DNA from 2 places in the Lysinibacillus sp. fls2-241-R2A-57 genome. Region 1 is predicted to be linked to the other one. Evidence: riboswitches for the same ligand, from Rfam matches in the RefSeq annotation. Region 1 holds a riboswitch; the other holds the start of a gene.

Region 1 (5,119 bases):
TGCTCACCAGCGTTGTAAACCATACCAACGTTTTTGGCACCAAGTTCTTTTAAGAATGCCACTGTTTTTGAAATAGTATCAGGGTGTAAATCGATCGTACCTGTTACATTTTTCCCTGGCTTCTCCATAGATTCAATGAGCTGTGCTCCAACAGCATCTGTTACAGAAGTAAAAATAATTGGAATATCACTAGTTGCTGTCGCTGCTGCTTGTGCAGACGGCGTAGAGTTAGCAAATATTAAATCTACGTTTGCACTTACTAGATTGTTTGCAATCGTTGTATTAAGACTATTATCCCCTTGCGCTATTTGCGATTCGTACTCAACTTTTAAGCCAGATTCTTCAATTGCTTTTTTGAAGCCTTCAGTTGCAGCATTTAAAGATGGATGCTCCACAATTTGAGTAATCCCGATTTTATATGTTTTGTCATCTGCTTTGCCGCTCTCACTTGCATTATTCGTTTCGTTCCCTTTCGAATCAGATGAACTAGAGCCACTGCTACCACAAGCAGCAAGCATTAAAACTAACCCAAATAACAGGAACGAAAGCTTTTTTAAATTGCTTTTCACAAATAATCCCCCCGATTTTGATCTCTGATATTTATCACACTTTATCCAAGCGAAGTGTGAACGTATCGCTATATTACAGTTATTATTGAGGTTCGTCAACAACATTATGAATGTTCTGACATTTACATTTGACAAAATATTTTAGTTTTTCATTCAATTTGCCGCTTTAAACCGCTAAACTACGCTGTTTTTACAGAATGATTTCTTTTTCTAACATAACAAAAATTTTTTTGACAATTTTGCGAAGTTAGGTAGTGAAAAACTTTTTAAAATTTTTTCTAACTTTAACTAACTTTTTATAGTTGGAAAGGCGTCTAATTTTTAGTAATTAAAACAATTAAATTTAAAGGGAGACCTAATTATGAAAAAAACAACTAAAAAATCTTGGATGATTGTATCAGCACTAACAATAGGAATGGCTGTCTTCACACCACATCAAGCTGAGGCAACAACAGCAAAACCAGCAAACGAAATGACTGTTAAAGCTGAGCAACAAATTAAAGGAACTATTAAAAACATTTACGGAGATAGCATTACAATCAAAGGGAAAGACGGTAAAAACTATTATATCGGAATCCAAAAGTTTTCAGATGAGCAAATAGCAAAAATGAACTTAGTTGAAGGTCAAGAAATCTCTGTAGAAGGTAGCTTAGTACAAGATTATGCAGACTTCTACACGTTTGACGTCTATAAAAAAGACTTACCTAAAGAAATCACAAAAGAAGATCTGGCTAAATTAGAAAAGTTGTTCAATCAAATGAAGAAGTTAGAAAAAGAAGAGAAGTATGAAGAAGTCGATAAAATCAATGTTGAAATGGATAAAATCACGAAGCCATATATTTTAGCTAGCTGGGTACCTGTATCCTTTGAAAAGTTCATTGAAGAGTACGGATTTAGTGAAAAAAATATAGTGATTAAAGAAAATGATAAAAAACAGCTGAAAGCAATTTATGAACAATGGATAAAACTAACGAAATCTGGTAAAGAAGACAAAGCACAAGAAAAATTTGATGAATTCCAAAAGATTCTTCAACCTTATTTAGATGCACTATATCCACCAGTAACATTTGAAGAATACATTTCAGATATGGAATTAGATATTCCAGCTGAAGCCTTACCAAAACTAAAAGCGATTTATAAAGATGCTCAAAAAGCAGATGCAGATAAAAATGATCAATTATCTGAAAAGCTATGGAATGACTTCAATGAAATGATTAATCTTTACACGAAGCCAATTAGCTTTGAACAATACTTATCTGACTTTGATTTCGAAATCAAAGCAACAGACAAAAAACAATTGAAAAAGCTTTATGAAGAAGCAATAGCTCTTGATAAAAAAGGTGACTCTGAAAAATCTAGTGAAAAATGGGCTGCTATCGACAAAATTTTAAATCCATATTATGAAGCAAATAAAGAAATTCTAATCTCAGCTTCTAAAGTAACGATTAACGGCAAAGTTTATCTTACACAGCATAAATAAGTAAAAGCTTCCGGGCTGATCCCAAATGACGGGATTAGCCCTTTCTTTTGTAAAGAAACTCTTCCGTATGAGTAAGGAAAATTAACTATACTAGTCTCAATGGTCAAATTTATGACAGGGCCCCATGATTCTGCTCAAACTCTTGTCTTGTCATACCGTAGCAAATACCATCGTAATAAGCTCCTTTAGTGAAAATGATATTTCTTAGTTGCCCCTCTTTCATGAAACCTAATTTTTCATGCAAGCGCATAGATGGTTCATTGAACGAGTAAACGGTTGTATTTACTTTTTGATAAGGACGCTCTGAAAAGAAGAAGCGAAGAACCATAAGAATCATTTCTTTTGCATAGCCTTTACCTCTGTATGGCTCAAATACAGCCAAGTAATAATCCAAGACACCATTTTTCAAATCACAATCAAAGGTTTCAATCATACCGACAATATTATTCTCTCTATCTACTGCAATAAAACGAAATTCATCATCTTCTTCTGACAATTGCTCTTCTACCCATTCCCTCATTTGATCCGCGGAGCGAGGAAAATGTATTGAATCCATATTTCGTAAAATTTCATCATCTAAAAATTCAAAGATAACGATATCTTCTGGTTGTATCGCTCGTAGTGTAAGACTTTGTCCTGTCCAATAAGTAACTGTCATTTCATCTTCCTCCATTATTTTTCCTCATCACCATAAACGCGGGATGATCTTTCAATCCCTAACTTGGCTCACCTCTATAACGCGAGGTTGATTTCCGTTCCGACTAGACGCCACTCCAATCATCTTATATACAAGGCTTACGTCTTAACAAATCAACCACAATTTTTGGTGATGAAAGTATTATTTAGAAAATATAATAATATTCCCCAATTAATATTTACATTATTAGTACAAAAATAGTTTCATCAAGTATTTACCACCCTTTACAAACAAGCATAATCATTGATATGATTGCACTTGCTTTACGTGGTTCGTAACCATCCCACGCAAAAAAACTAAGGAGAAATTAATATATGAAAATAAAATTTTTAGCAACGAGTGGTATTATTGCAGCACTCTATATTGCTGTTACATTGCTAGTCGCTCCATTTGGCTTTACAGAGGTACAGTTCCGTGTATCGGAAATTTTTAACCATCTAGTCGCCTTTAATCCACGATTTGCCGTTGGGATCATTATTGGTGTATTTATCTCCAATTTATTTTCACCAAACGGCATTCTAGATGTTTTTTTCGGTGTAGGCCATTCGATGATTACCCTTGGATTGTTCATTCTTATTTGTAAATTTGTCAAAAATATTTGGGCACGTTTAATCATTAATACATTGTTATTTACATTCACAATGTTTATCATTGCCTTTGAATTGAACATAGCCTTGGAAGTACCATTCTTCTGGACATGGCTAACTGTTGCTGCAGGTGAATTTGTTGTCTTAGCAATTGGTGCGCCGATTATGTATGTATTGAATAAGCGCTTAAACTTCAAAGATTTAATTTAACTGACGGATCTTATTAGAGCAGTGTTTAATAAAAGGAGGAACGGTGAAACCGTTCCTCCTTTTTGTTGTATTCACATTGAAGTTCGATTATTTTTCATGTAAATAAAGTTTAATACCTACCAAAAAAGCGTTGCAATCAGAAAAAAATAATATGTTATTTTAATCCTTTTCATTCTCATCACCTAATTTCCCCACGTAATCAATCAAAGCATGAAGAAGTATTAGAGGTATAATGGAGTTCAATGCGACTGCAAGCATCCCGAACACAAAGCCAAAGATGGTTGTCCTAATGACACCAGATAAATTCTGATATGTATGTGCAAGACCAAATATTATTGAGGTACACAATAGAACGAACCAAATTGACCATTCTGGAAATAATGTGTTAAATGCAAATATAAGCAATCCGCGGTAAATAATTTCTTCTGTGACCCCTGCTGTCCATGCCACTTGATTCCAAATGGCTTTGTCTTTCTTTGTAACAGGTAGTAACTCAGTAAACGCTATTTGCTTCATTTGTTTTTGCTTCATTATTTTCATCTTATTTTTAACTTTATCACTTATAAAATATCCAATTGCGTAATATAAAAGTAAAACACTATATAATAGAGCTACCCCTATAACAATATATGTAACAATTGTTCCTAATTCTTTTGTGTTAATACTAGGCATTATTACACGTAGTTCTTCTAATGTAAGTTCAGAATTTGCCACTACTATTAAAATAATAAGTGTTGGTATCCACAAACCTAGCATAACAATCTTATAATAGTGTATCCTGCTTGCTGGATCAGTCAGAACACGTATTTTAAATCTTTGATATAACCAATAACCTATAATTGGTTCATATAAAAGAGTAAACCCAATGAATCCCCATAATAGTATGTTCATTTTGTTTTATACTCCTTTAGCATGTTCTCTATTTTTTCAATTAACCATTCTTCTTCTTGTTTACTAAATGGTGACGAAAATAACATTCTATCCAACTGTATCTCCATTAGATTTGGTTCTGTTAGTAACCGATTAAATAGTTCAAGTGGTAGTTGAGAAAAAAATTCTTTGAGAATAGTATGTACTTCGGTATCCGTAAATTGGTTCTTATAAGCTATTTTCAATTGATTTATAATGTTTATTAAATGTGCATCATAACGAACGTTGTAACTATTTGATACTGTATAAATTTCATCTACAATTTCATTTGGTAAATAACCTTTTAACCATCGCTGCTAAGATTCCATGTGTAAATTATTTTGAATTAATGCAACAAATACCTCTGGTTCGATTACCTGATTTGATTGGGCTAACGAAATTGTATATTCAAGTAGTTCAATATTCTTTTTAATGTCCACCAATTTATGAAGCAATTTCTCCTTTTGGTACTCTAAAGATTCTGTTATGTCCCATTGTGATTGTCTCATTAGCTGTTGAATATCTTTTAACGAAAATCCTAACGCTTTTAATCCTGTAATTTTTTGTAGTGTAATTATATCCTCATTTTCATAAAATCTACGTCCCGTTTTCGAAATGTAAGATGGCTTTAACAAATTCATTTCATCATAATAGCGAAGAGTTCGGA
Region 2 (5,119 bases), on a different contig from region 1:
GTGGCTGCAGCTGTATTTTTAGTTGCTTCAAGTATTTCAATTGGCTACGCATTCCCTACTTTTGCGGCAAACATACCGGTTGTCGGGAATATATTCGGGTTATTCGTTGATGACGAGAAGTATGTATTCGAAAAGCATGATGAATATTCTACAAGTATTGGAACGACTCAAGAAAGTAATAATGTTGAAGTAACTGTAACAGATGCTGTTTACGATGGAGAAAATATTACGATAGCTTACACAATAAAGAGTGAAAAAACCTTAGGGGAAAGGCCGATCTTAGAGGGTGAAATAACTGCTGATGAATTTGAAAATAGATATGAACATAGTGGATTCGATAATCATTATATTGTCAAAAAAATAAATGACAAAGAGTATGCTGTATTATATATTTACGAACTCATTAAAGGACCAAAGCCAGAGAAAGTACAAATTACTTTCCAAGGAAATGAAATTGTTGATTTAAATAATATAAATAATGCAATAGCAGGAGACTGGTCATTTGAATTCACTTTAGCAAAGCTCGCAAGTGAAACTAAAGTATTTGAAAAAGGTAGTATAATAACGGAAGCTGAAGGTACAGAAGTAATCGTTAGAGAAATAACAGAAACACCTGTCTCTACAACACTGAAAATTTCAGAATTAGTAGATATGGCGTCAATAGCTAAAGAGGAAGAAGAGTGGCGTGGCGTATTAATTGAGTACAAGGTGTCCGATGATTTAGGAAATGTGTATAATATTGTTCATCACAGAGGTACAGGACATAGTACAGATTTCAATGACCTAAGCGGGAATCAAGCACGTATTACTACAAACCGTTTTGATGAAAAAGCAACATCGATAATGATTACTCCTGTGGTAGGTATTTACAAAAAGAAGGACAGTGAGGGTGCACTAGAACTCATTAAAGAACCCTATGCAATTGAACCCATCATAGTTCCTATAAAGTAATACCATAAAAATAAAGGCAGAAATCGAGTGGGATTTCTGCCTTTTAATATATTGTTTTCATGGAATTTAATAAAGAAGACATGCCTCTATCTACATCGTAACAAAAACTGAATTATAAGTCTATTTTTACTTTTGTATACATGTGATAATTAATTTGCGCAAATACTTCATAACGTTATGGTGAAATGAAGGGTAATATGAAACAGAATATATATGATAACAATACGTTTTTTGAGAAATACCAAGAAATACGAGCACGAGAATATAATTATAACAATTTACTTGAACAGCCAAACTTTTTCACATTAATTCCTCCCCTTAAAAATAAAGTAGTATTAGATATTGGCTGTGGAATGGGAGATTTTGTAGCATATTGTATTAGCCAAGGTGCAAAACATGTTACTGGAATTGATATTTCTTCAAATATGATTGCTAATGCAAAAAAGCGTCATATTCATGAGTGTCTAACCTTTGAACAGGCTGCATTTGAAGATATGACAGTACAGAATGGAACAATTGATTTTGTTAGTAGTTCATTAGCTTTTCACTATATTGCAGATTTTCAGTTACTCATAAAGAAGATAAGTAAGGCATTATGCGAAGGAGGGATTTTACTATTTTCTCTAGAGCACCCAATTGTAACAGCAAATAAGGGAAAAGAAAATTGGATCACAAATCATGAGGGTAACCTACTTCATTTTGCAGTAGACAATTATCAGGATGAAGGCTTACGTTCTCAAAATTGGTTAGTTGATAATGTTGTGACATATCACCGTACAATGTCTACTATCCTAAATACGCTTATTGAAAGTAGTTTACAAATCGAAAAAATTATTGAGCCAATACCAACTAAAGAAGCAGTGTGTAATTTACCAAGTCTTAATAGAGAATTTCGTCGACCTTCATTTTTAATTATAAGAGCGAAAAGGTATAATTTTAAATTAGCATAGAATTAGAGATTTAAAACCGCACTTACACATGTTACGAAGAACCGTATCATAAGTAGTGCGGTTTTAATGAAAATATAAAAAGCTGGTTTGATTCAGCTTATTAGTGAATCTGTATAGCTCCATTTGAACCTTTCATTACTTTGATCCGTAGAGTCATTTTTTACTAAAATCACAATTATAGACAATTGATGTTAATATACTATTCATTCGATTTTTAACATTCAATAATTGCTCCTTGTAAATATAAATAGCATTTAAATGTCCAAAATAATAAATTTTGGGTAAACCGCTCTTAGCTCCCTTAAGGAGAGCTGTTCGAAAAATATAAATGAATCTAAGCTCAGTAAAGTGTATAGTGTACTGCAAAATATAGGGCAGGATAACAGTGGTTTTTTCAGAGAAGCAGATTTTATAAAAAAACAATTTGACATTTTGTACTGTTTTTTTGTATTATATTGAACAAAAGAATGCCCGGACTAGAACGGGAGAGGTTCATAGCTGATACCCTCTATAAAAAACTATGGAAACATGATAATTATGCCATGTCCATATCGGACGTGGCTTTTTTTTATGTTTTTACTTATGTTTTAATAGATTGATTGGTGATGCCTCTCTTGAAAAGTGTTGGGAAACATTTTACAAGGAGGTTTTTTTATGTCTGGCCAAAGCCTAGAAGAAGGACTGACGGATTTAACATTATTGGGGAACCAAAGTACAAAATATTCATATGTCGTTTAATGAATCACGATATTAATCCAGAAAAAATTGATTATCGATAAATGCGGAATTGAATAGTTCAATCAAGAAAGAGGTATTTAGCTACCCTCTAAAAAAACTAAGAAGAAGCAGTACTTTTTCTTATAGTGCTGTTTTTTTGATACAAGGGAGATTTTACACATGAAGCAGGAAAAAGCAATTGTTGTATTTAGTGGAGGCCAGGACAGTACAACTTGTTTGTTCTGGGCAAAGGAACGTTTTCAAGAGGTTGAGGCAGTAACTTTTGATTATGGTCAAAGGCATCGTCTTGAAATTGAATGTGCGAAGATGATAGCAGGGGAGCTCGGTGTCAAGCATCACATTCTTGATATGTCACTCCTGAACCAGCTTGCTCCGAATGCATTGACACGACAAGACATAAAGGTAGAAGACGGTGAAAATGGTGAGCTTCCATCGACTTTTGTACCAGGTCGAAATCTTCTCTTTCTTTCATTTGCGGGCGTTTTAGCGAGCCAAGTAGGAGCTAAGCATATTGTAACTGGCGTTTGCGAAACAGATTTTAGCGGATATCCGGATTGCCGAGATGTGTTTATTAAATCCTTGAATGTAACGTTAAATTTATCGATGGATGATTCCTTTGTGATCGATACACCGTTGATGTGGCTGAATAAGGCACAGACTTGGGAGCTTGCTGATCAGTTTGGAGCACTTGAATTTGTTCGAGAAAGAACGTTAACTTGCTATAACGGTGTAGTAGCAGATGGCTGTGGTGAATGCCCAGCATGTAAACTGCGAAAAAAAGGGCTTGATGAGTATTTGAGTAACAGGAAGGAGTCTTAACGCATGTCAGATTTTAGAATCGTCGATAAGCTCCAAAAACTAGATGTAGATATTCAAAGAAATCAATTGAACTATCATGCCAAGCGCGTTCTTGTAAGCAAAGAATTTACCTTCGATGCTGCCCATCATTTACATGATTATGAGGGGAAATGTAAAAACCTGCACGGTCATACGTATCGCGTAATATTAGGACTAAGTGGATACACAGATGAACGCGGTTTGATGATTGATTTTGGCGACATAAAAGGAATATGGAAAGAAAAAATAGAGATTCATTTGGATCATCGTTATTTAAATGAAACGCTTCCACCAATGAATACGACGGCAGAGAACATTGTTGTTTGGATTTACGAAAAGTTGGCTGAGGCCTTACTTGATGAACAAACATATAACGGTGCGCGTGTTGAGTTTATCCGGCTATATGAAACTCCGACAAGCTATGCAGAAGCGAGACGGGAGTGGATGGAAGTTGAGTAAAATACCTGTTATCGAGATTTTTGGACCGACGATTCAAGGTGAGGGAATGGTAGTTGGCCAAAAGACAATGTTTGTGAGAACTGCCGGCTGTGATTATTCCTGTTCTTGGTGTGATTCATCATTTACGTGGGATGGCAGCGGAAAGCATCTTATTGTCCAAATGACAGCTGAAGAGATTTGGTCTGAGTTGAAACGTCTCGGAGGCAGTGGCTTTTCATTTGTCACGATTTCAGGCGGCAACCCTGCACTCATCCGAAATTTGGAGGGGCTCATTGCCATTTTAAAGGAAAATGACATAAAGGTCGGGGTGGAAACTCAGGGAAGTAGGTGGCAAAAATGGATGTATGAGATTGATGAACTGACAATTTCCCCAAAGCCACCTAGTTCTGGAATGACCACAAACTATTCGGTGCTCTCTGATATCTTCGAAAAACTAAAAAATCGAAACAGTAATCACCATGTATCCCTCAAAGTAGTCGTTTTCAATCAAGAGGATTACGAGTATGCTAAACAAATTCACCATAGGTATCCAATGATTCCTTTTTATCTCCAAGTCGGTAACGATGATCTCACGACGACGGACAATTCACGATTAATTACACATTTATTAGATAAATATCATGCGCTGATTGATAAAGTGATGAAGGATGAGGAATTAACAGATGTCAAAGTACTGCCACAGTTGCATGCCCTTGTATGGGGGAATAAAAGAGGGGTATAGTGCCATTACAAAAATGTCTTTAGGAAAAATCTCTAGAAGAGGATTATGATTAACTTGGGACGATGTGAAAGTACAGGATAGGAAGGAAAAAAATCCCTTATGTCGAATAATCTATATAAGAATAGAAAGTATTCTAGATGAGGTGTTCGATTGAATAAAATAAGAACTGAAACAGATAGATTAGTTATTCGATTTCTTGAAGAAGGTGATTATTCTTCTTGGCTAACCCAATATGAAAATCGTTTACCTTCTCAACATAAATACGATCAAGGTAAATTAGATATGAGCATCTGTACGAAAGAATGGTTTCGTGATTTAGTTACTAAACATTATCAAATGGCTGAAGATGACAAGGTCTATGTATTTGGAGTGTTTAGAAAAGAAGATAATACTCATATTGGTTTTATAGACTTTTCGACAATTATGAGGGAAGAATTTCAATGGGCCAGGTTCGGATATACAA

Evidence for each region. Region 1 has a riboswitch for preQ1 ahead of QRN68_RS18740 (QueT transporter family protein). Riboswitches for the same ligand answer to the same signal wherever they lie in the genome.
Region 2: it holds a riboswitch for preQ1, as region 1 does, so the genes downstream of both, queC (7-cyano-7-deazaguanine synthase QueC) here and QRN68_RS18740 (QueT transporter family protein) in region 1, are expected to answer to the same signal.

The regions. Positions count from the first base shown of each region.
Region 1 covers NZ_JARVRU010000128.1:3,540-8,658, forward strand. The annotation lists gene QRN68_RS18725 (ABC transporter substrate-binding protein) at 1-569, opposite strand, end outside; gene QRN68_RS18730 (hypothetical protein) at 931-2,049, shown strand; gene QRN68_RS18735 (GNAT family N-acetyltransferase) at 2,159-2,707, opposite strand; PreQ1 riboswitch class I at 3,008-3,052, shown strand; gene QRN68_RS18740 (QueT transporter family protein) at 3,061-3,543, shown strand; gene QRN68_RS18745 (CPBP family intramembrane glutamic endopeptidase) at 3,703-4,434, opposite strand; gene QRN68_RS18750 (MerR family transcriptional regulator) at 4,770-5,119, opposite strand, start outside.
Region 2 covers NZ_JARVRU010000220.1:3,633-8,751, forward strand. The annotation lists gene QRN68_RS26020 (DUF4179 domain-containing protein) at 1-951, shown strand, start outside; gene QRN68_RS26025 (class I SAM-dependent methyltransferase) at 1,149-1,901, shown strand; PreQ1 riboswitch class I at 2,383-2,429, shown strand; gene queC (7-cyano-7-deazaguanine synthase QueC) at 2,799-3,458, shown strand; gene queD (6-carboxytetrahydropterin synthase QueD) at 3,462-3,935, shown strand; gene queE (7-carboxy-7-deazaguanine synthase QueE) at 3,928-4,656, shown strand; gene QRN68_RS26045 (GNAT family N-acetyltransferase) at 4,807-5,119, shown strand, end outside.